3 regions of the Arthrobacter sp. 01L42 genome follow, and region 3 is predicted to be linked to each of the others. Evidence: riboswitches for the same ligand, from Rfam matches in the RefSeq annotation. Region 3 holds a riboswitch; each other region holds the start of a gene.
The links. A riboswitch is a leader RNA that binds a small molecule or an ion and turns the genes downstream of it on or off. The one in region 3 is predicted to bind thiamine pyrophosphate.
Positions count from the first base shown of each region.

Region 1: it holds a riboswitch for thiamine pyrophosphate, as region 3 does, so the genes downstream of both, thiO (glycine oxidase ThiO) here and thiC (phosphomethylpyrimidine synthase ThiC) in region 3, are expected to answer to the same signal.
Region 2: it holds a riboswitch for thiamine pyrophosphate, as region 3 does, so the genes downstream of both, AC1DN2_RS09510 (bifunctional hydroxymethylpyrimidine kinase/phosphomethylpyrimidine kinase) here and thiC (phosphomethylpyrimidine synthase ThiC) in region 3, are expected to answer to the same signal.

Region 1 is NZ_JBFTSL010000010.1:145,411-152,769, forward strand. Features, by position in the region: gene AC1DN2_RS11090 (DEAD/DEAH box helicase) at 1-282, opposite strand, end outside; gene AC1DN2_RS11095 (RNB domain-containing ribonuclease) at 665-2,158, opposite strand; gene AC1DN2_RS11100 (ferritin-like fold-containing protein) at 2,197-2,871, shown strand; gene thiE (thiamine phosphate synthase) at 2,909-3,607, opposite strand; TPP riboswitch at 3,634-3,754, shown strand; gene thiO (glycine oxidase ThiO) at 3,748-5,058, shown strand; gene thiS (sulfur carrier protein ThiS) at 5,055-5,291, shown strand; gene AC1DN2_RS11120 (thiazole synthase) at 5,297-6,121, shown strand; partial or broken gene AC1DN2_RS11125 (DUF222 domain-containing protein) at 7,077-7,359, opposite strand, start outside.
Region 2 is NZ_JBFTSL010000008.1:160,700-168,058, forward strand. Features, by position in the region: gene obgE (GTPase ObgE) at 1-418, opposite strand, end outside; gene rpmA (50S ribosomal protein L27) at 536-799, opposite strand; gene rplU (50S ribosomal protein L21) at 861-1,169, opposite strand; gene AC1DN2_RS09510 (bifunctional hydroxymethylpyrimidine kinase/phosphomethylpyrimidine kinase) at 1,572-3,119, opposite strand; TPP riboswitch at 3,189-3,286, opposite strand; gene AC1DN2_RS09515 (Rne/Rng family ribonuclease) at 3,435-6,722, opposite strand; gene AC1DN2_RS09520 (vitamin K epoxide reductase family protein) at 7,205-7,359, shown strand, end outside.
Region 3 is NZ_JBFTSL010000001.1:394,184-401,542, forward strand. Features, by position in the region: gene AC1DN2_RS01660 (glucose-6-phosphate dehydrogenase) at 1-1,005, opposite strand, end outside; gene ffh (signal recognition particle protein) at 1,158-2,747, shown strand; gene AC1DN2_RS01670 (alpha/beta fold hydrolase) at 2,819-3,553, shown strand; gene thiC (phosphomethylpyrimidine synthase ThiC) at 3,550-5,355, opposite strand; TPP riboswitch at 5,351-5,458, opposite strand; gene AC1DN2_RS01680 (GNAT family N-acetyltransferase) at 5,533-6,033, shown strand; gene AC1DN2_RS01685 (amidohydrolase family protein) at 6,037-7,143, shown strand; gene AC1DN2_RS01690 (VOC family protein) at 7,219-7,359, shown strand, end outside.

The DNA of each region.
Region 1 (7,359 bases), on a different contig from region 3:
CGGGATGCCGAAGCCGAGGGTCTTGCCAGTACCGGTCTTGGCCTGGCCGATGATGTCATGCCCTGCCAGTGCGACCGGCAGGGTCATGGCCTGGATCGGGAAGGGGTGGGTGATGCCGGCGTCGGCCAGGGACTCCACGATGTCGGCACGGACATTGAAGTCGGCAAAGGTCTTCTCGGCAATCTCGTGCGGCTTTTCGTCCGAGATGATGGTCTCTTCGGGCTCGATGGTCTCCGTGCCGGACTCATCGGTCAGAAGCTGGTGCGTGTGCAATTCACTCACAGGGGAGTTTCCTTATTCATTTTGGGCTGCGCTGCTTGCTCAACGGGGCCGGCCGTGGTGGCCGTTCCGGAGCACGCTCAGGCGCGCAAGCAATTCCAGTGGAAGCCGATCGCGGGCTATCTAAATGCTGGCACTGGGGACCAGCGGGTGTATCTCAAGATCGCGTAGGGGCGGGCTTGTTGAATTCGAAAATCATGGAAATCAACGACCGGGCATCCATTTCTACCTCTTCAGTCTAGCTGTACAAGGCGTGGATCCTCGACTGGGCGGGTGATTGCGCCTCGGGAAGTGACCGGGAGGGCGGCCGGGAGCGCTGGCTGGCGACGGCGTGGGGACGGCGTGAGGACGGCCAGCGGGCCGTCAACGGACCGATAGCCGGCCGTCAGCCCACGAGCTCCAACTGGATTTCCCGCGTGACGATGTCCGAGGACACCACCCGGACCCGGACTTTGGTGCCCGGTTCCAGCTCGCCGGGGCAGCGTGCGGTCACGGCGGGCTCGGCGATCTGGACGATCCCGGACGGGCCGTTTCCGTTGCCGTTGGTCTTCCCGCCGTTGCCGTTGCTGGTGCCGTTGGTGCCCTTGGCCGGCTTGGGACCGGAGATGACGACAGCGTCGAATTCCTGGCCGACGTGGTTGACGAGCAGGGCCGCCTCAACGGTGTCCAGCGCCAGCCGCTCCAGTTTTGCCGCCAACTGGTCCGAGGTAGCCATGATCGCCGGGAGGGAGGGCAGCGCGGCCCTGGCCCAGGCAGGAACTTCGGTGCCGTTGCTCAGGGCCTCGCAGATTACCAGCACGAAGCGGTCGACCAGCCGCCGCAGCGGTGCCGTGGAATGGGCGTAGGCCGCGCCGATGGCGGACTGGACGGCGGCGTTGGGCACTGTGCCGTCGAAGGGTGTGTATCCGGCACCGCGGAAGAGCATCCCGGCCGAATGCACAATGGCCAGCTGCCGGGGGTCCGTCGGGTCAAGGGTCCGCAGGTACTCGCCGTAGCGCATTTCCCCGTCCCAGGGCTTGCCGAGGGCGTGGGTCTGCCGGTGGAAGTGGCGCAGTGATGCCTCGTCCGGGGCGGGCATGGTGCGCAGGATGCCGACTTTGCCCTGGAGCATGAGCGCCGCGGCGGCCATCCCGGTCATGAGTGAAATCTGGGCGTTCCAGTCCTCCACCGGCAGCGGCGGGGCCGCTACGATCCGGTAGCCGCCGTCGGGCAGTTGCTGGATCTCCTGTTCCGGCATGTTCAGGCTCGCGCCGCCGCGCAGTCGTTCCAGTTCCACCCGTTTGAGGCCTACTTCTTTCAGCAGCTGCAGCACGGGCGCCGCGGTGCCGGCGTCGAGCTGGGCCTGGACGCCTTTGTAGTTGAGCTTCGCGCGGCTGCGGACCTGTGCCCGGCGCACGAGGACCGAGGCGACCTCTGCCGCGGCGTCGAGCTCGAACTCCCAGACGAACGCCGCGCACAGCTGCCCGGCGAGCAGACTGCCGGCGGCCTCGCTGATAATCTCCGGATGCAGCGGAATCCGGCCGTCCGGGGTGTAGAAGGTCTGGCCGCGGCGTCGGGTCTCGGCGTCCAGCGCCCCGCCCGGGGCGACAAAGGAGGGGACGTCGGCGATGGCGTAGAAGACCTTGTAGCCGCCGTTGCTCCGTTCGATAAACAGGGCCTGGTCCAGGTCGGTGGACGATGCCGGATCGATAGTCACGAACTCGACGTGCGTGAGGTCAAGGTCCGGGAGCTTGTGCTCGGCCACCGCCGCCTCCGCGTCGCGCAGCACATCCTCGGGGAACGGGCCGGGCAGTTCCAGCGTGGTGCGCAACGCCTTGAGTGCCCCGGCAAGCTGGTTCTGCTGCTCGTGGACACTGGGGGTCAGGCGATGATGTGACACGAAAATCAGGGTAGCCCGATTTCCGCTATTAGTCTTGGATGATGAGCGCAACTGCGGACGATCCTGCCCTCTACAACAGCTTCCTTGCCGACCTGCTGGGAGTCTTGGCGTACGGCGAGCTTTCCGCCTTCGAGCGGCTGTCCTCGAGTGCCCGGTATTCGCCCACGCTGCATGACCGTGCGTTGCTGGGCAGGATGGCGGTGGTCGAGTTCCAGCATTACGAACTCGTCCGAATCCGGCTCGAACACATGGGCCTGGATACGGAGGCCGCCATGCTGCCGTTCCAGCCCTCGGTGGACCACTTCCACGAACGCACGCGCCCGTCGGACTGGTACGAGGCCCTCATGAAGGCCTACGTGATCGACACGGTCGCCGCGGACTTTTACGGCGTCGTGGGCCGGTACGTCGACGCCGCGACCCGTGAGTTGATCGGGCAGGTCCGCTCCACCGGTGAGTCCACGGCCGTGCTGCAGGCGCGCATCAAGGCGGCCCTGGCCGATGACCCCCGGCTGGCGTCGCGCCTGGCGTTGTGGGCCAGGCGTCTGCTGGGGGAAGTACTGAACCACGCCCAGCGTGTCAGCGCTGAGCACGCGTTCCTCGGCGGACTGTCGGGGCTGGACGACGCCGGCGCCCGGGCGCTGGTCAATGGCCTGGCGGCCGAACTTGCAGCGAATCACGCGCGCCGGATGACGGAGCTGGGTCTCGCCGGATAGTTTCAGTGCCGGCCGGCATTACGGGCTGGGGACCTGCTTAGGATGCGGCGGCGTCCAGCGCCGCCAGCAAGGCTCCGGCGGCGTGGGCCGGATCAGTGGCGTCGGTGATCGCCCGGACCACGACGATCCGCCGGGCACCGGCATCGACTACCTGCTCCACGTTACTGAGGTCGATCCCGCCGATCGCGAACCACGGCAGCACGCTTTCGTCGACCTTGCCGGTTCCCTCCGCGTCCGCCCCGCCGATCGCCTGGGCGGCGTAGCGCACCAGATCGAGGCCGACGGCGGCGCGTCCGGGCTTGGTGGGCGTCGCCCACACGGGGCCCACACAGAAATAATCGAGCCCTTTGCGGCCTGGCGCGGCAGCGATGGCGGCGTCCACCTGCTTCGGGCTGTGGGTGGACAGGCCGATCACGGCATCCTTGCCGAGAAAGCCGCGGGCGGCGTCGAGCGAAATGTCCTTCTGACCGACATGGAACACCGGAGCCCCGGACAGGGAGGCGATGTCCGCCCGGTCATTGACGGCCCACAGCCGCCCGTGGCGCTGCGCCGCGGTGTGCAGGACCTCCAGCAGTTCCAGCTCCTCGGAGGCCTCGAGCGACTTGTCGCGCAACTGGATGATGTCCACGCCGCCGGCGAAGGCGGCGTCCACAAAGTCCTCGAAGTCGCCGCGGTCCCTGCGGGCGTCGGTGCAGAGATAGAGGCGGGCGGTGGTGTGGAGAGGGTCCTGGCTCATGGGACCAGCCTAGTTCCTCTAAACTGGGCGCATACCGCGGGAGCCCGCAGCAGCCATGTCGCCGCTGCCCGGCTGAGAGGGCGTCAGAGCCGACCGCTTGACCTGATCCGGCTAGTACCGGCGTAGGGAAGGAATTTTTCATGGGCACACGAGCAGGCCGTGCAGCCGGAGCCGCAAATGACGCCGCCGCCCAGGTTTGTGACACAGGGCCCGGTACCGCAGAGGGAATCACCGCGGGGGATACGACTGCCGACGTGGCCGTGATCGGCGGCGGGGTGATCGGCCATGGCATCGCGTTCGAGGCCATCCGCTCGGGCCGATCCGTGGTCCTGATCGATGATGCTCCCGGCAGCGGAGCCAGCTGGGCCGCGGCCGGCATGCTGGCCCCCGTGAGTGAACTGCACTACCAGGAGGAACAGCTCCTGGAACTGATGCTTGAGGCCTCCCGGTTGTGGCCAGGATTCGCTGCGGCTCTCGACGCCGGTGCCGCCGGCGCGGATTCCCCGGCGGGTACCGGCTACTTAACGACGCCGACCCTGGCGGTGGGGGCCGACGCGGCGGACCGGCGCGCCCTCGCGGACTTGAGGGAAGTCCAGAAGGCATGCGGCCTGGCCGTGGAGCCACTGACAGTGCGCGAGGCGCGCACCCGGGAGCCCCTCCTGAGTCCCGGCATCTCGTGTGCCTTCGACATCCCGGCCGACCACCAGGTGGACCCCCGCCTGCTGATCACCCGGCTCGCCGGCGTGCTCGGTGCGGAAGGCGGCAGCTTCGTCCGGCGGCGCGCGGCAGGACTGCTGTGGCAGGACGGACAGGTGGCGGGTGTGCGGTTGGCCGGCGGCGGTACCGTGCGGGCTGCCGAGACCGTGGTCGCCAACGGGCTCGGCGCCGCCGCGCTCGAGGAGCTACCGGCCGGGCTGGCGCTGCCGCTGCGGCCCGTCTACGGCGACATCCTCCGGCTCCGCGTGCCTCCGCATCTGCAACCGCTGCTCACGGCCACCGTGCGGGGCATGGTGCGCGGCATCCCGGTGTACATCGTCCCCCGCCAGGACGGCACCGTGGTGATCGGGGCCACCCAGCGGGAGGATGGACCGTCGGATCCGCACGCAGTTTCCGCCGGCGGCATTTACCAGCTGCTGCGGGATGCCCAGCAGCTGGTGCCTGCGGTCGCCGAGCTGGAGCTTTTGGAAGCCACGGCGCGGGCGCGGCCCGGAACCCCGGACAATGCCCCGCTGCTGGGGCGGGTCGCACAAGCGGACGGCGGCGACGTCCCGGGACTCATTATCGCCACAGGATTCTTCCGGCACGGCGTCCTGCTGACCCCCGCCGCTGCCGCCGTGTGCCGGCAACTCATGGATTTCACGCCGGACCCGCGCTGGGCCGGGTTCCGCCCCGACCGTTTTTCCCGCATCCCGGTTACGTCCGGGGACAGCCCTAAGAAGGAAGCAGCATGAACATCCGACTTAACGGAACGGATCAGAGCGTCGCCGACGGCGCCTCCGTCTCCGCACTCGTCAGCCAGCTCACTGGCCGGAGCATCGGCCCCGACGGCCGCGCCGCCGACGGGCGGAAGCTCGGTGTCGCCGTCGCCCGCAACGCCGAAGTGGTGCCGCGCAGCCAGTGGCACGCCACGGCGCTCGCCGACGGCGACGACGTCGAACTTGTCACGGCAGTCCAAGGAGGATGACCAGCATGAACGAGACGACGTTCGCAGGAGCACAGGCCGTCCCCATGACCGGTGCGGTGGCCGATCCGTTCGTGGTCGACGGCGTAAGGCTCGGCTCCCGCCTCATCATGGGAACCGGCGGTGCGCCGAGCCTGGACGGGCTCGGGGCGGCGCTGGTGGCGTCCGGGACGGAGCTGACCACGGTGGCGATACGCCGCTATTCGCCGGCGGAGACGGGCTCGCTGTTCCAGCTGCTCGAGGACCATCAGATCCGGGTACTGCCCAACACGGCAGGCTGCTTCACCGCCAAGGACGCCGTCCTTACCGCCGAGCTGGCGCGGGAGGCCCTGGAAACGGACTGGGTCAAGCTCGAAGTCATTGCCGACGAGCACACACTGCTGCCGGACGCCGTCGAACTCGTGGACGCAACCGAACAGCTCGTGGCCCGAGGCTTCAAGGTCTTCGCCTACACGAACGACGACCCCGTGCTTGCCCTCCGGCTCGAAAACCTCGGCGCGACGGCCGTGATGCCGTTGGGCGCCCCGATCGGCACCGGACTGGGCATCCTGAACCCGCACAACATCGAGCTGATCGTCTCGCGCGCGTCCGTGCCCGTGGTGCTGGATGCCGGGATCGGCACGGCCTCGGACGCTGCCCTGGCGATGGAACTCGGCTGCGACGCCGTGCTGTTGGCTACGGCGGTGACCCGTGCGCAGAATCCGGTGCTCATGGGCGAGGCCTTCAAACATGCCGTCATCGCCGGCAGGCTGGCGAAAGCGGCCGGCAGGATCCCGCGGCGGGAACACGCATTGGCGTCCTCGGCAATGGAAGGCCGGGCCGAGTTCCTCTAACGCCCGCTCGGCCGGCGGGGCTGATCTGGTTGCGCCGGCCGGACCTCCTGATCACCCTTGCTCTTGATGACGCGCCGGCGCGATCATCGGTAGGCCCGGCCCGGTCCGGCCCGGCCGGGTCGACGTGCGGCGGGGACGAACCGGGTATGCCGTCGGTCCGCATCCGGATGGTCCACAGTCCTCGTGGATCACGTGGTTGTGCGAGTACGCAGGGTCCCATTAGCGCGCTGGTGAAACTTTCACGAAGAATGGCGTTGCCACTTCTTTGCCTTTCCAGCTGCCCTTTTCGAGGTCAGGTGCCATTCCTTGCAGCCTCCGCATGGGTATACGCTCGCGGGCAACTTGCCCCCAGATGACGAGCCCTGCCGGATGATTTCCTTGAGCGCGCGGTTCGCGTGCCAGGGGGTGGAGTAGGTGATCTTGGTGCAGCTTGCCATCGAGCGAAACCCTTCTTGAAAGAGTACGCGCGTGGCTCATATCCACACTTGAGCGCCACCTAACAGTGGCGTCCCAGGTTCCACATGATTGTGTCGTTCAAGGCACAAACTATCGCAGCCCTAACTGCGTTGCAATCGTGAGTCTTCGGCGCAAGATTCTCTGAGGAATAACCACCGCTCCCAGAGCTCTTATTATCGACCTGTCCCGTTGTCCAGCCCAGTGGTTCCGGCGCGGAACTACTACGTGATTGGGTGGGCTTCGCCCCCGGACGCGGAGAGATTCGGCCGGTGTCCAGGACCTGGCCCTCGCCGCCGAGGACGACGGGGATCATGTCGAAGTCGCAGCCGATATTGCGCGCGGTGGAGGCGGTGACGTGTCGGCGGGACTAGCCGTAAGCGCCGCGGGGCGCTACTGGTGGGGGCGGAAGTATCTGTTCCACCCGGCCGTCCGGGCCGCTGCCGTTCGAGCCACGCGGTCACCCTGCCGTCAGGGCGTCTGTCACGCGGCGGCCACGGGGTCACTCCAGGCGGAAGTAGGTGTTCCGGCGGGGTGTCCGGGCGGGGTCGAGGTGGGGTGGCGGGATGAACCAGGGGATGCCGGTGCGCATCTGGATGCTCCAGTGTTCCTTGTGGATCACGTGGTGGTGATGGGAGCAGAGCAGGGTGCCGTTGCCGGTTCCGGTGGTTCCGCCGCGGGACCAGTAGGTGATGTGGTGGGCCTCGCACCAGGGGGCGGGGATGGTGCATTGCGGGAAGGCGCAGCCCTGGTCCCGGGCCGTGATGGCCTTGCGGATGTGGGGC
Region 2 (7,359 bases), on a different contig from region 3:
AGCCGGGCGCGCGGCGCTTCTGGGAGGACAGGGAGGCGTTGCCGAGGCCGCCAATCCCGCCGGCGGCGGCGATGTATTCGTCGCCTTCGGCCACGAGGTCGGCGATGACTTCGCCGGACTTGGACTTCACCACGGTGCCCACCGGCACCGGAAGGATCAGGGTTTCGCCGTTTTTGCCGCCGCGCCAGTCGCCCATGCCGGGGCCGCCGTTGGTGGCGTGCCGGTGGGGCGCGTGGTGGTAGTCGAGCAGGGTGGTGGTCTGGGGGTCCACGCGCAGGATGACGTCGCCGCCGTTGCCGCCGTTGCCGCCGTCGGGACCGCCGAGGGGCTTGAACTTCTCACGGTGGACGGAGACACAGCCGTGACCGCCGGTACCGCCGGATACGTGCAGTACTACCCGGTCTACAAAGCTCGCCACGTGGATCTCCTCAGTGCTGTTCCCCGGACCCCCAAAGGCGCCCAAGATGATTGTAATGCGGTTAAAACACCGGTGGAGCGGACCTAATGGCCCGCCCCACCGATTTAGAACTTATTGTTACTCTGCGGCTGCAGCAGCCACGATGTTCACAACGCGGCGACCACGGCGGGTGCCGAACTCGACAGCACCGGGGGTCAGGGCGAACAGGGTGTCGTCCCCGCCGCGGCCTACGCCGGCGCCCGGGTGGAAGTGGGTGCCGCGCTGGCGGACGATGATCTCGCCTGCGGAAACTACCTGGCCACCGAAGCGCTTGACGCCGAGGTACTGGGCGTTGGAGTCACGACCGTTGCGAGTGGAACTCGCGCCTTTTTTATGTGCCATTTGAAATGCCTGCCTTCAAAAATTCTGGGGAATCTGCTGGAACCTGAACAGTAACGAAGAGTTACTTGATACCGGTGATCTTGACCTTGGTCAGTTCCTGACGGTGGCCCTGACGCTTCTTGTAACCGGTCTTGTTCTTGAACTTCTGGATGACGATCTTCGGACCACGGAGGTCTTCGAGGATCTCAGCCGTAACCGTTACCTTGGCCAGGTCCGCAGCAGCAGACGTGACTTTGTCACCGTCCACCAGGAGCAGTGCGGGCAACTCAAAGGTGCTGCCGGCTCCACCGGGGACGCGGTTCAGGGTAACGAAGTCTCCAACGGAAACCTTCTCTTGGCGGCCGCCTGCGCGGACAATCGCGTACACCACTGGGGAACTCACTTCTCTCGACGTTTATTACTAGATTTGCGTGCGGAACCAGGGGCCAAATTCTTTGGACCGGCTCACGCTGTGCCTCAACGCCGGTGGATTCCCCGGGGGAACCCATGAGCTATCCCCGGAACAAATCCATTTGGAATTCCAAGCGGACCGTTCTCAGGGTCATAACCCAAGTGTTGGCGTAAGCACCGAAGATCTAGAATACGCTAATTTTGTCTTCGGCCGCAAATGAGGCTGGTTCCGGCGGGTAGTCCGTGATAGGCGCCACAACATCTTGATGCAAAGTCCCTGCCAATGTTCTTGGCCGGGATCTTGACCATCTTGAGCTGTGTTGCCGCAACGACTTCCGGAACCGTGCCCCACCATCGTACCGGTAGTCCGGACCAGCTCGCGTCAGGCGTACAGCCGCGGCGCGTCGAAGAAGTCCACTTCGTAGCGCGATGACTGCCGGAAAGCCAGGGCCATGGCCTGCCGCTCGCTCTCCGATGCCCGCCCGGCCGCCGTGTCCGTGTACGCGATGGCCTGCCGGGTCGCGGCGGCGAAGTCCTCGTCGGCGTAGGTCCGCAGCCAGCCGGCGTAGGGGTGCTCCCCGGGGGCGCCACCGGCCAGGAACTCCCGGTGCAGCGTGGAACCGACCTCGGCGTAGAGCCAGAAGCAGGGCAGCGCCGCCGCCACGAGGACGCCATAGCTGCCGGAGACCGAGGCGGCCAGCAGGTGGTCCACATACGCTTTCGTGACCGGGCCCAGGGTGGAGGCCGTGAGGCGCGTGCTGAGCCAGGAACGGTGCAGCTCGGATTCGACCTCCAGGCAGGTCTGCGCCGAACGGGCCCAGAACAGCTGCTCGGCCTCGGTGGGGGCAATCGCCGCGGCCCGGGCCAGGACCCGGGAGTAGCCGTTGAGGTAGATGGCGTCCTGGGCGAGGTAGTACGCGAACTCGTGCTCGGGCAAGGTGCCGTCGGCCAGCCCGCGGACGAAGTCCAGGGCGTAGATCGCCTCAAGATGGCCCGCGGCTCCTGCGCGCAGGGCTGCGGCGAACTCCCCCGCCGCCGGACCCTGCCCGCCCTGGAGGTGCTGCAGGTGGTGGAAGTGGTGGACCGGGCCGTTGCCGGAGCCGACGTCCAGGGCCGAGGCTTCGCGGAGCGCGCCCAGCAGCCACGGCTTGACTTCCCGCAGCGCCGCTTCCCAGTCCCCCACCCGGGCCTGCACGGTGGCCATGGCCGAGGACAGGGAGCAGCCGGTGCCGTGGCTGTTGCGCGTCGCGATCCGCTCCCCCGGCACCACCACCGTTTCCTGGCCGAGCAGGCCGCCGGTGTTGACCAGCGCATCCGGGCAGCCGGTGCCGGCGCCGGTGCCGTCGACGTCGTGGGCATCGGCGTCGTGGGCATACCCGTCCCCCGGCTCGGCGCCCTGGAGGTGTCCGCCCTTAACCAGGACGGTGGTGCCGGTCAGGGCGGCCAGCCGCTTGCCCTGCGCCAGGGCCTCGGACCAGTCGGCAGCGACGGGTTCCTTGAGCAGGATGGCGAGTTCGGCGAGGTTGGGCGTGATGAGGTCCGCCAGCGGCAGGAGGGCCTGCAGGGCGGCCTCGGCCGATTCCTGCAGGAGCCGGTCACCACTGGTGGCGACCATCACCGGGTCCAGGACCACGACGGCGGGGCGCACCTTTTCCAGCCAGCCGCGGACGGCGTCGATCACGGCGGCGTCACCGAGCATGCCGATCTTGACGGCGTCGATGCCGATGTCGTCGCTGATGGCGTCCAGCTGCGCCGTGAGGAACGCCGCCGGGGGGACGTGGACGGCGCGCACGCCCTGCGTGTTCTGCGCTGTCAGGGCGGTGATGGCGGCCATGCCGTAGCCGCCGTTCGCCGCGATGCTCTTCAGGTCGGCCTGGATTCCGGCCCCGCCGGAGGGATCGGAGCCGGCGATGGCCAGCACGCGGGGAATGCGCGGCGGGGCCGGCAGAGACTCGTTGTGCAGAAAATTGGGCGGGAGGAACTCGGACGGATTCGATTTCGCGGACAAGGAAGACATCCCTTCGCCGGTGCTAACCGGACAGGTTCAACGGGTCTGGATCTCAGCCGGCCCGATGCCCGGCACCCCGTGTCAGTGTTCCAGCCTAGCCCTTGCCACCCGGAGGACCCGTTAACGCACGAGCGGGCCCGGGCCCGGGCGGACGTATGTTACGTCTGCCATGACCCGGACCCGCGGCCCGACCTGTCGAAATAATGACCGGACGGGGACGTGGTCAGTCGCGGAGGACTACAGCTCCGACGCCGGCACGCCGACGCCGAGGATGATCGGCTCGTTGCCGGCCGGGATGGACGCAGGCCCGGCCGCAGCGGGAGCCTTGGCCTCGTGGACCGATCCGGCCGCGGCCGGCCGGGTTGCCTCGCGGTGCTCCACGGAGGTTTCGTTGGCTGCGCCCTGGGCGCGGCTGGCACTCCGGTTGCGGCGCCCGCGGCGGCCGCGCAGCGTCGTGGTGTCAGCTGTGCGTGACGCCGGCGCCTCCGCAGCGCGGACGGCCGACGGCGCCTCGGGCGCCGTGGCTTCCGGTGCGGCAACAGCTGCTGCCTGACCGGCCGCCAGGCCGGCGGCCTGGTCCGGCTTGCCGGCCTCGGCTTCGCCCAGGTTTGCGAAGGCCTCGGTCAGCAGGTCCAGGGTCAGGGCCGGTGACGGCGCGTCCTCCGCGTGCTCGACGAAGGGCAGGGCCACCTGCTCGCCGCCAAACGTCAGCACCGTTGCGGGGCGGCCGGCTGCCTCGTCGGCGGCTGCGAGCTGCGTGACGGCGTCGACGGCGGCCTGGCGGGCCCCGGCGTCGCTGGCTGCGGCTGCCTCCCCGTCGTGCAGGTGCGCGGCGTGCGCTGCGGCAGCGATGTTGGCCAGCGCGGCACGGGTGGCCTCGGCCTTGGCGTGGCGTTCGGCCTCGGTGGGTTCGGCGTGGACGGGCGCGGGTGCGGCCGGCGCGGTCTCTCCGCCCTGGCCTCCCCGGCCGCGGCGACGGCTCTTGCGTTCCGGGCGGGCAGCAGGCTGCGCCTCGGTGCGCGGCACATAGTGCTCCGCGGCGACCGTGTTGGCGCGGCGGTGCTCCACCGGCTCGTCGTGGGTGACGATGCCGCGGCCCGCACATGTTTCGCACTGTTCGCCGAAGACTTCCAGCAGCCCGGTGCCCATCCGCTTGCGGGTCATCTGCACGAGGCCCAGCGAGGTCACCTCGGCCACCTGGTGCTTGGTCCGGTCCCGGCCCAGGCACTCCACCATGCGGCGCAGCACGAGGTCGCGGTTGGATTCGAGCACCATGTCGATGAAGTCGATCACGATGATGCCGCCAATGTCGCGCAGGCGCAGCTGCCGGACGACTTCCTCGGCCGCTTCCAGGTTGTTCTTGGTGACGGTTTCCTCGAGGTTGCCGCCGGAGCCGGTGAATTTGCCGGTGTTAACGTCCACCACGGTCATGGCTTCGGTGCGGTCGATCACGAGCGAACCGCCCGAGGGCAGGAAGACCTTCCGGTCCAGGGCCTTGTGGATCTGCTCGTCGATGCGCCCGGCCGCGAAGATGTCCGTGTCCTTGGTCCACTTCTCGAGCCGGCCCACGAGGTCCGGCGCGACGTAGGTGACGTAGGCCTCGATGGTGTCCCAGGCTTCCTCGCCGGAGACGATCAGCTTGGAGAAGTCCTCGTTGAAGACGTCCCGGACCACCTTGATGGTCAGGTCAGGTTCGCCGTAGAGCAGCTCGGGGGCGAGGATCTTGGTGGACGTCGACTGGCTCTCGATGCCTTCCCACTGCGCGCGGAGGCGGTTGATGTCGTGCGTCAGCTCTTCCTCGGAAGCTCCCTCGGCCGCGGTGCGGACAATGACGCCCGCGTCCTCGGGCAGGCGGTCCTTGAGGATCCGCTTGAGGCGGTTGCGTTCGACGTCGGGCAGCTTGCGGGAGATGCCGGTCATGGAACCGCCGGGCACGTACACGAGGTACCGGCCGGGCAGTGAGATCTGGCTGGTGAGACGGGCGCCCTTGTGGCCGACCGGGTCCTTGGTGACCTGGACCAGCACGGAGTCGCCGGACTTTAGCGCGTTCTCGATGCGGCGCTGCTTGCCCTCGAGGTTGACGGACTCCCAGTTCACTTCACCGGCGTAGAGCACGGCGTTGCGGCCGCGGCCGATGTCCACGAAAGCGGCTTCCATGGAGGGCAGCACGTTCTGGACCTTGCCCAGGTAGACGTTGCCGATCAGGGAGTCCTGCTGGGTCTTGGACACGAAGTGCTCGGCCAGGACGCCGTCTTCAAGGACACCGATCTGGATTCTGTCGTCGCGCTGGCGGACGATCATCTGGCGGTCCACGGACTCGCGGCGGGCCAGGAACTCGGCCTCGGTGATGACGGTACGGCGGCGGCCGGTGTCGCGGGATTCGCGGCGGCGCTGCTTCTTGGCTTCCAGGCGGGTGGAGCCCTTGACGGATGTGACGCGGTTGTTCACCGGCGCCTCGGCCATGGCACGCGGCGCACGGACGCGGGTCACCGTGTTGGGCGGATCGTCGCCTTCCCCGCCGGTCAGCTCGAGGTCCTGGTCTCCACGGCGACGGCGGCGGCGGCGGCGGGAGGTCACACCGTCTTCAAGGATTACCTCGGAACCTTCGTCGCCCTCTTCTTCGGTGCCTTCCGACTCGGTGTCGGACTCGGCAGAGGTGCGGGTGCGGCCGCGCCGGCCGCGGCTGCGGCGCCGACGGCGGTTGCCGGCGTCCTCGTCCTCGTCGCCTTCCTCGTCCTCGGGCTCAGCTGCTGCGGCGGCAACGGGGGCCGGACGCACCACAGTGCTCAGGTCCGGGGCCTGGAAGATGACGGAAGTGAGGGCACCCGGTTCCATGAACAGCGACGCGGCCGGGCTTTCCTCGGGGCGGGCTTCCGGCTCTTCAGGCTGGGCTGCGGCGGTTTCCGCGGTGGGTGCTTCCGCCGCGGGGGCCTCTTCGGCCGGGAGCGTTGCTGCGGGTGCGTCTTCGGTCTTCGGGGCGGCCTTGGCACGGCTGGCGCGGCGCCGGACCGGCTTTTCCGCAACCGTCTCTGCGGCCGTTTGTGCGGGGGCTTCTGCGGCGGCAGCTGCGTCAGTGCCAGCTGCTGCGGGGGCCTCTGCCGCGGCAGGTGCGCCGGCTTCGGCGTCGCCGGCGAAGGCAGGCAACGGTTCCGGGGCTGCTACAGCTTTCCGGGTCCGGGTGCGCCGCGCGGGCGCCTTGGCCGGAGTCTCGGCTGCAGCAGTTTCAGATACAGCAGTTTCAGATACAGCAGCTTCGGGTTCAACAGTTTCAGATCCGGCTGCTTCGACGTTGGCCGGCTTACGGCGGCCCCGGACGGGCTCATCTGAACCGGCCGCGTCGGCCAGGGCCGCGGCTTCGGCGACAGCCTCGGCCGCCTCCGCGGCGTTGACCTTGGCGACGGGCGCCTTCCGGCGGGTCCGTACGGCCCTCTTCGGCGCTACCGGAGCCTCTGCTTCAGCAGTTCCCTGCGCTTCCCCGGTGACTACTAGTTCTTCGTTTCCGGCTACTACCTGGTCATTATCCATATGTGGCGACACTCCTGCCCCTGATGCGCCGCCACATTCGGCGCCCCTTGGGGCAAATATGCGTCAACACCCGCAGGCATTGACAGAAGTCAATTGGATACCCTCAGGTTCGCACCGGCAGTGGGGTGCGGCAGCCCTGGAGGGCCGGCGAGATTGTTTTGGAACCCGTTGACCTACACGCCACAACCAGGTGCCGTCCAATGGCATTGCGGGACAGCTGGAATCAGAGGATCCGCAGCTCCCTGCTCATCATTGGCGGTCTTGAAACAAAATCGCCGGACCGGAATCCGGATGTGGATCGGGTTCCAGCCACGATCATTGTCTCACAGGAGCCGTGAAAGCAGGGGCAGGCGGGGCCGGAAGTGCAACAGGTGCAGCCGGGCGCGGCGGCCGGGGCCGTTCTCCGGCGCTGCTCAGCCTCCGGCGTTACAATCGGGGCAAGAAGCACCCGGTCAAGACGACTAAAAAAGGACTCAATTTCCATGCCCAGCATCTCCAGCACCGCCGGCGACGCGACCGTGCACCAACCGGGTTCCGGCCCGGCCCCCGCGGCGCGGCCCCTTCCCACGATGACCCGCGACCGCCCGTTCGCCTGGCTCCTGCTGATCACCGGCGTCATCGGCTGGCTCGCATCCGG
Region 3 (7,359 bases):
GCCCAGCGCCTTGCCTGAGCGCAGGATGAACGGCACGCCCTGCCAGCGCCAGTTGTCGATCTCCACCTGCACCTCGGCGAGGGTTTCAGTAGCCCTGGACGCGTCCACGCCCTCCTCCTTGGCGTAGTCCGGGATGTCCCGGCCGTGGATCGAACCCGCCGTGTACCGGGCCCGGCGGCTGCTTTGCCGGTAGGGGGCCTTGATGCTGCTGGCCCGCAGCACGGTGGCCACGGCATCGCGGAGATCGCGTTCGTCCACGGATGCCGGCGGCTCGATTGCCATGAGGGCCATGATCTGAAGCAGGTGGCTTTGGATCATGTCACGGAGCGCCCCCGCGCCGTCGTAGTAGCGGGCGCGGCCTTCGAGGGCGAGGTCCTCGTCGAAGATGATCTCGATTTTTTCGATGTTCTGCCGGTTCCACACCGGCTCCAGGAACGTGTTCGCGAAGCGCAGGCCAAGGATGTTCAGGACCGTTGCCTTGCCGAGGAAGTGGTCCACGCGGTGGATGTGGTCCTCCGGGACCAGCGCGGCCAGCGTCTTGTTCAGGTGGCGCGCCGACTGCTCGTCGGAGCCGAACGGCTTCTCCATGACCAGCCGGGTGCCGGCGGGCACGTCCTCCGGCGCCAGGGCCTCGCACGCGAGCTGGCTGACCCGCGGCGGCAGGGCGAAGTAGACCGCCACAGGTCCCTCCAGTTGCGCCAGGAGCCCGGCGAGCTGGCCCTCGGCCGTGACATCGAGCTGGTGGTAGGTGCTCTCCTTGCGGATACGCTTGAGCTCCCGCTTGCCGTGGGCGTCGGCCTTGGAGTCCTCGTCCGCGAACGACTCCTCGATCCGGCCAAGCCACTGCTCCGGCGTCCAGGGGTCCGATCCCGCTCCCGCCAGGGCGAGGCCGTCGGCGCGGCCCCGGGCCACCAGGCGGGCAAGCCCCGGTAACAGGAGCCTTCCGGTGAGATCGCCGGAAGCGCCCAGGATGAGCAGGGTTTTTACAGTTGTTTGGCTGGTCACCTACGCCAGCATGCCATCTTGAAGGCGCATCTTGGTACCCTAGATAGTCGAGTCCTGTTGTCGTGGCGGTTCGTCCAGGCGAATACCAGTCGCGACGCTGGCGTGCCGCACCGGCCGCCACCTGTAGATCCACTGAAAGAAGTGCACGGCGCGTGTTCAATTCACTCTCTGACCGGTTGACAGCAACCTTCAAGAATCTGCGTGGCAAGGGCCGCCTGACCGAGGCGGACGTTGACGCCACAGTCCGCGAGATCCGGCGTGCCCTCCTGGACGCCGATGTCGCTGTGCCCGTGGTCCGGGAATTCACCGGCCGTGTGCGCGAGCGTGCCCTCGGCGCCGAGGTCGCCGGGGCGCTGAACCCGAGCCAGCAGATCGTGAAGATCGTCAACGAGGAACTCGTCGAGATCCTCGGCGGCGAGACCCGCCGGATCCGCCTGGCCAAGACCGGACCCACCATCATCATGCTGGCGGGCCTCCAGGGCGCCGGTAAGACCACCCTGGCCGGCAAGCTCGCCAAATGGCTCAAGTCCCAGGGCCACAGCCCCATGCTGGTGGCCTGTGACCTCCAGCGGCCCAACGCCGTCACCCAGCTGCAGGTGGTCGGCCAGCGCGCCGGCGTACCCGTGTTCGCCCCGCACCCGGGCGCCACGTCCACCGAACTGGACCACCCTGCCGGTGACCCCGTCGCCGTCGCCCGTGACGGCGTCGAGGAAGCCAAGCGCACCCTGCACGACGTCGTGATCGTGGACACCGCCGGCCGTCTCGGCGTCGACGCCGAGATGATGGAGCAGGCGCGCCAGATCCGCCGCGCGATCGTCCCGAACGAAGTCCTGTTCGTGATCGACTCCATGATCGGCCAGGACGCCGTCAACACTGCCCTGGCCTTTGACGAGGGCGTCAACTTCACCGGCATCGTGCTCTCCAAGCTCGACGGCGACGCCCGCGGCGGCGCCGCGCTCTCCGTCGCGTCGGTGACCGGCAAGCCGGTCATGTTCGCCTCCACCGGCGAAGGCGTGGACGACTTCGAGCTCTTCCACCCGGACCGCATGGCCTCGCGCATCCTCGACATGGGTGACGTCCTCACCCTGATCGAGCAGGCCGAGAAGTCCTGGGACAAGGATGAAGCCGCCCGGATGGCGAAGAAGTTCGCCGACCAGGAAGACTTCACCCTCGATGACTTCCTCGCCCAGATGCAGCAGATCCGCAACATGGGCTCCATGAAGAAGATGCTCATGATGATGCCGGGTGCGCAGAACATCCGCCAGCAGCTGGAGCAGTTCGACGAGCGCGAGATCGACCGCGTCGAGGCCATTGTCCGCTCGATGACCCCGCACGAGCGCGTGGCTCCGAAGATCATCAACGGCTCCCGCCGGGCCCGTATTGCCCGGGGTTCCGGCGTGCACGTCTCCGAGGTCAACGGACTGCTGGAACGGTTTGCCCAGGCCCAGAAGATGATGAAGAAGATGGCCGCCGGCGGCGGGATGCCCGGCATGCCGGGGATGCCCGGCATGGGCGGCGGGGGCGGAGCCCGCAAGGGAGCCAAGTCCGCGCCCAAGAAGAAGGCCCGCTCCGGCAACCCGGCCAAGGCGGCGCAGGAACTGCGCGACGCCGAGGCCCGGCGTGCCGCCGGCCCCAAGGCGCTGCCCACCGGCGCGTCGTTCGGCCAGCAGGGCGGCGACTTCGATCCGTCCCAGCTGAACCTGCCGAAGGGTTTCGACAAGTTCCTCGGCGGCAGCAAGTAGCCGCAAGTGCTGACGGCCGCCGGCACTGTGTCGCCGGCAGCATCAGCACTGAAGTGCCATAGGGTTAGACAATGTTCAAGCAGCGCGTAGTCTTCGTCCACGGGGACGGCAGCTTCGGCGCCGCCGCGTGGCCAAAACAGCACGGAATGGCGCTGGACTACGACGCCCTGTTCCTGCGGCGGCACGGGTTTGACGCCGTCGCGGAACCGCTCGAATCCAGCTTCGCCGCCGACGCCGCCATCGTGCTCGCCTCGCTGGCAGACGACGGCCGCGGCGAGGCCGGCGGCCATGTCGTGGCCCATTCGCAGGGCGCGATCGCTGCGATGATGGCCGCCGTCGAACGGCCCGACCTCGTCCAGTCGCTGACCCTGGTGGAACCGGCCTGCCTGTCCCTGACCGCGGAGCTCCCGGCCACCGCCGCGCACCGGGCCCTGATGCAGCCGCTCTTCGACGTCCGCCACAACCTCAGCGACGACGACTTCCAGCGAGAGTTCATCCGCCGCGCGTTCGCGGCGGACGCCCCCGGGGCCACGACGCCGGAGGCCCTCCGGGCTGCGCGCCGGCTCCGCCTGCAGGCGCCGCCGTGGGAAGCCCCGCTGCAGATCGTGCCGGGCGTGCCGACCCTGGTCCTGACCGGCGGCTGGGAACCGCTGTATGAGGAAATCGCCGGCTACCTGCGCGAGACCGGCGCCCTGCACCGCACGGCGCCGGGAGGGCACCGGCCCCAGGATTCAGCCGAAGGGGACCGGGCCATCCGCTCCTACATTGCCGAGGTCGGCCGGCACCAGCACGCCCGGGCGTCCTAGGAAGCTGCGGGTTCTCCCACCGAGGGCTGCGGCAGGTAGACCTTGCCGCCCGAGGCGAGGAACTCGTTGCTCTTCGCCCGCATTCCGGCCGCCATCTGCGCTAGGGCCGCCTGCGAATCTGCTGATCCGTATTCGTCCCGGATGTCCTGGCTGATCCGCATGGAGCAGAACTTCGGACCGCACATCGAGCAGAAGTGGGCTGTCTTGGCCGGCTCCGCGGGAAGCGTCTCATCATGGAAGGCCTCGGCCGTGACCGGGTCCAGGGACAGCGCGAACTGGTCCCGCCAGCGGAACTCGAACCTTGCCTTGGACAGGGCATCGTCGCGTTCGTGCGCGCCGGGGTGGCCCTTGGCGAGGTCCGCGGCATGGGCGGCGATCTTGTAAGTGATCACGCCCGTCTTCACATCGTCCTTGTTCGGCAGCCCGAGGTGTTCCTTGGGCGTGACGTAGCAGAGCATGGCGGTGCCGTAGCGGGCGATCTCGGTGGCGCCGATCGCCGAGGTGATGTGGTCATAGCCCGGTGCGATGTCCGTGACGAGCGGCCCGAGTGTGTAAAACGGGGCGCCCTTGCAGAGTTCCTGCTGGCGCTCCACGTTTTCCCGGACGAGGTGGAAGGGCACATGCCCGGGACCCTCCACCATGACTTGCACGTCGAAGTCCCAGGCCCGCTGCGTGAGCTCGGCCAGGGTGTCCAGTTCGGCGAACTGTGCCGCGTCGTTGGCATCCGCCGTCGCGCCCGGCCGCAGTCCGTCGCCCAGGGAGAACGCGACGTCGTAGTGTGCGAAGATCTCGCACAGCTCATCGAAGTGGGTGTACAGGAAGTTCTCCCGGTGGTGCGCCAGGCACCAGCCGGCCATGATGGAACCGCCGCGGGACACGATGCCGGTGACCCGGTTGGCCGTCAGGGGCACATACCGCAGCAGCACGCCGGCGTGGATGGTCATGTAGTCCACGCCCTGCTCGCACTGTTCGATCACGGTGTCCCGGAAGATCTCCCAGGTCAGGGCGTTCGCCTCACCGTTGACCTTCTCCAGCGCCTGGTAGATCGGGACCGTTCCGATGGGGACGGGGGAGTTGCGGATGATCCACTCGCGCGTGGTGTGGATGTCGTCCCCGGTGGAGAGGTCCATGACGGTGTCCGCGCCCCACTGCGTGGCCCACTGGAGTTTGTCGACCTCCTCGGCGATGGAGCTGGTCACGGCGGAGTTGCCGATATTGGCGTTGATTTTCACCAGGAACGACTTGCCGATGATCATCGGCTCGGATTCGGGGTGGTTGACGTTGTTGGGAATGATCGCGCGGCCCGCGGCCACCTCGCTGCGCACCAGCTCCACATCGCAGTTCTCGCGCAGCGCGACGAACCGCATTTCCGGGGTGATGACACCGTCCCGGGCGTAGCGCATCTGCGTGACGGTCCTGCCCTCAGCGGCCCGGCGCGGCACCGGCCGGCCGCCCCGCCACTCGGCCGACGCCGCACCGCGGCGCACCGCCGATTTGCCGTCGTCGAGCAGCTCCCGTTCACGGCCGGCGTAGGGTTCGGTGTCCGCCCTGGCCTCAATCCAGGGGGTGCGGAACGGCTCCAGCCCGCGGACCGGATCGCTGCCCGGTCCGGCAGTGCGGTACACCCGGAACGGCGGGTTCCGGATGCCGCCCGGGGAGGGTTCCAGGGCGATCTCGGTCACCGGCACGCGGATGCCGTGCTCCGGATCCGTGCTGAAGGCCAGCGAGTGGGACTTCAGCGACTGCGTGGTGGCTGCGGACTGAATTTGGACAGGGCTGTGCTGTGTCACTTGGGTGTTCACGGAAAAGCTCACTTCCTTCGCCGGCATTACCCGGACAGGTTCAACGGTCGCAGGCTGCGTCAGCCCGATCTCAGCCCCTGCAGGGGCACCCGTGTGGTCGTAGACGAAACTACCACGCACCTCCGGCCGGCCCTCGAGTGTGACGCGGACGGCGGACCGCGGTGTTAGCGTGGCACGGTGACTCTGCCCAGGGCCGTGCCCCGCATCCGGATGGCGACGCCGGAAGACCTCCCGGCGCTGCCGGTTCTCGAGGCCTCAGCAGACCGCATCCTCGAAGCGGAGCTGGGGAACCAGACGCTCCCGGCTCCGGAGTTGACGGCGCCGGTTGAGCCGCTCTTCATACTTGTCGCCGGAAACCCGCCCGTAGGGTTTGCCCGCGTTGACGAGGTCGGCGGCCAGGCCCATCTGGAACAACTCTCCGTGCAGCCGGACTCCGCCGGGCGGGGGATAGGACGGTCCCTGGTGGAGGCGGCCCTTGATGCGGCCCGGAGCCGTGGCTATTTATCGATGACGCTTTGCACCTTCGCAGGCGTCCCGTTCAATGCGCCGTTTTATGCGAGCTGCGGTTTCGAGGAACTCGCCCAGCCAGGACAGGCGTTGGGCGCCCTGCGGATCCACGAAGCGCAGCTGGGGCTGGACGGTCTTGGCCGGCGGATCGTCATGCGGATTAGGCTTTAGGTCATGACCGGCATCATCGAGTTCAGCGGCCCCATCCTCACCGCGGCGGACCAGGAACGCCGCGGGCTCTGGTCGGTGGGCGGCCTGCTAACCTTCCGCCGTCCGGCCGCCGCGCCCGACCTCGTGCTGGACGGCTGGGTCATGCCCGGCCTCGTGGACGCGCACTGCCACATCGGCCTCGGCCCGGGCGGGGACGTTACCGAGGACACCGCGGAATCCCAGGCCCTGGCGGACCGCGACGCCGGGACACTCCTGGTCCGCGACGCCGGCGCCGTCCACAACACACGCTGGCTCCAGCAGCGCGCGGACCTGCCCCGGATCATCCGCTCGGGCCGGCACCTCGCGAGGGCCCGGCGGTACCTGCCGGGCCTGGCCGTCGAGGTCGAGCCGGAGGATCTCGTCGAGGCCGTGCGGAAGCAAGCCCGCGCGGGCGACGGCTGGGTCAAGCTCGTGGGGGACTGGATCGACCGCGACGCCGGCGACCTCGCCGCCAGTTTTCCCGCCCGGACGGTCAAGGACGCCGTCCGTGCCGCCCACGATGAGGGGGCCCGCGTCACCGCACACTGCTTCGCCGAAGACACCCTGGATGACATGCTCGATGCCGGGATCGACTGCATCGAGCACGCCACCGGGCTGCTGCCGCGGCACCTGCCGCGCTTCCTCGAACAGGGTGTTCCGATCGTGCCCACCCTGATCAACATCGCCACGTTCCCGGACATCGCCGCCCGGGCGGCGGCCAAGTTCCCCCGCTACGCAGCCCACATGCGCTCGCTGTGGGAGCGCCGGGCGGAGCGGATCCTCGAAGCCCACGAGGCCGGGCTGGCGATCTATGCCGGTACCGACGCCGGCAGCGTGATCAGCCATGGCAGGATCGTGGACGAGATCCAGGCCCTGCACGCCGCCGGCCTTTCCGCCGCTGCCGCCCTCAACGCCGCGAGCTGGTCCGCGCGGACCTGGCTCGGCGCGGAGTCCATCGGTGAAGGGGCAAGCGCTGATGTCCTCGTCACGGCCGAAGATCCGCGGAGCAATCCGGCCACGCTCCGCCGGATCCGGCATATCGTGCTGCGTGGGCTGCCGGTAGACCGGGTGCCAGTCCATGTTTTGGAATAAATTGAAGCTTCAAGTAATTTATCTTTATGTAGAGTCGCCGAAGGCCGGTGGCTACAGAATCCACGGAGCATTGCCATGACCGCAGAAGCCAGCACCCAGGACCTCCTTCCTGCCGAACTCACCATGGGCACCGTGATGCTCAAGGTCGGCGACATGAAGCTCATGACCGACTACTACCAGCGCGCCCTCGGCCTGGAGACTGTGGCCGAACAGGAC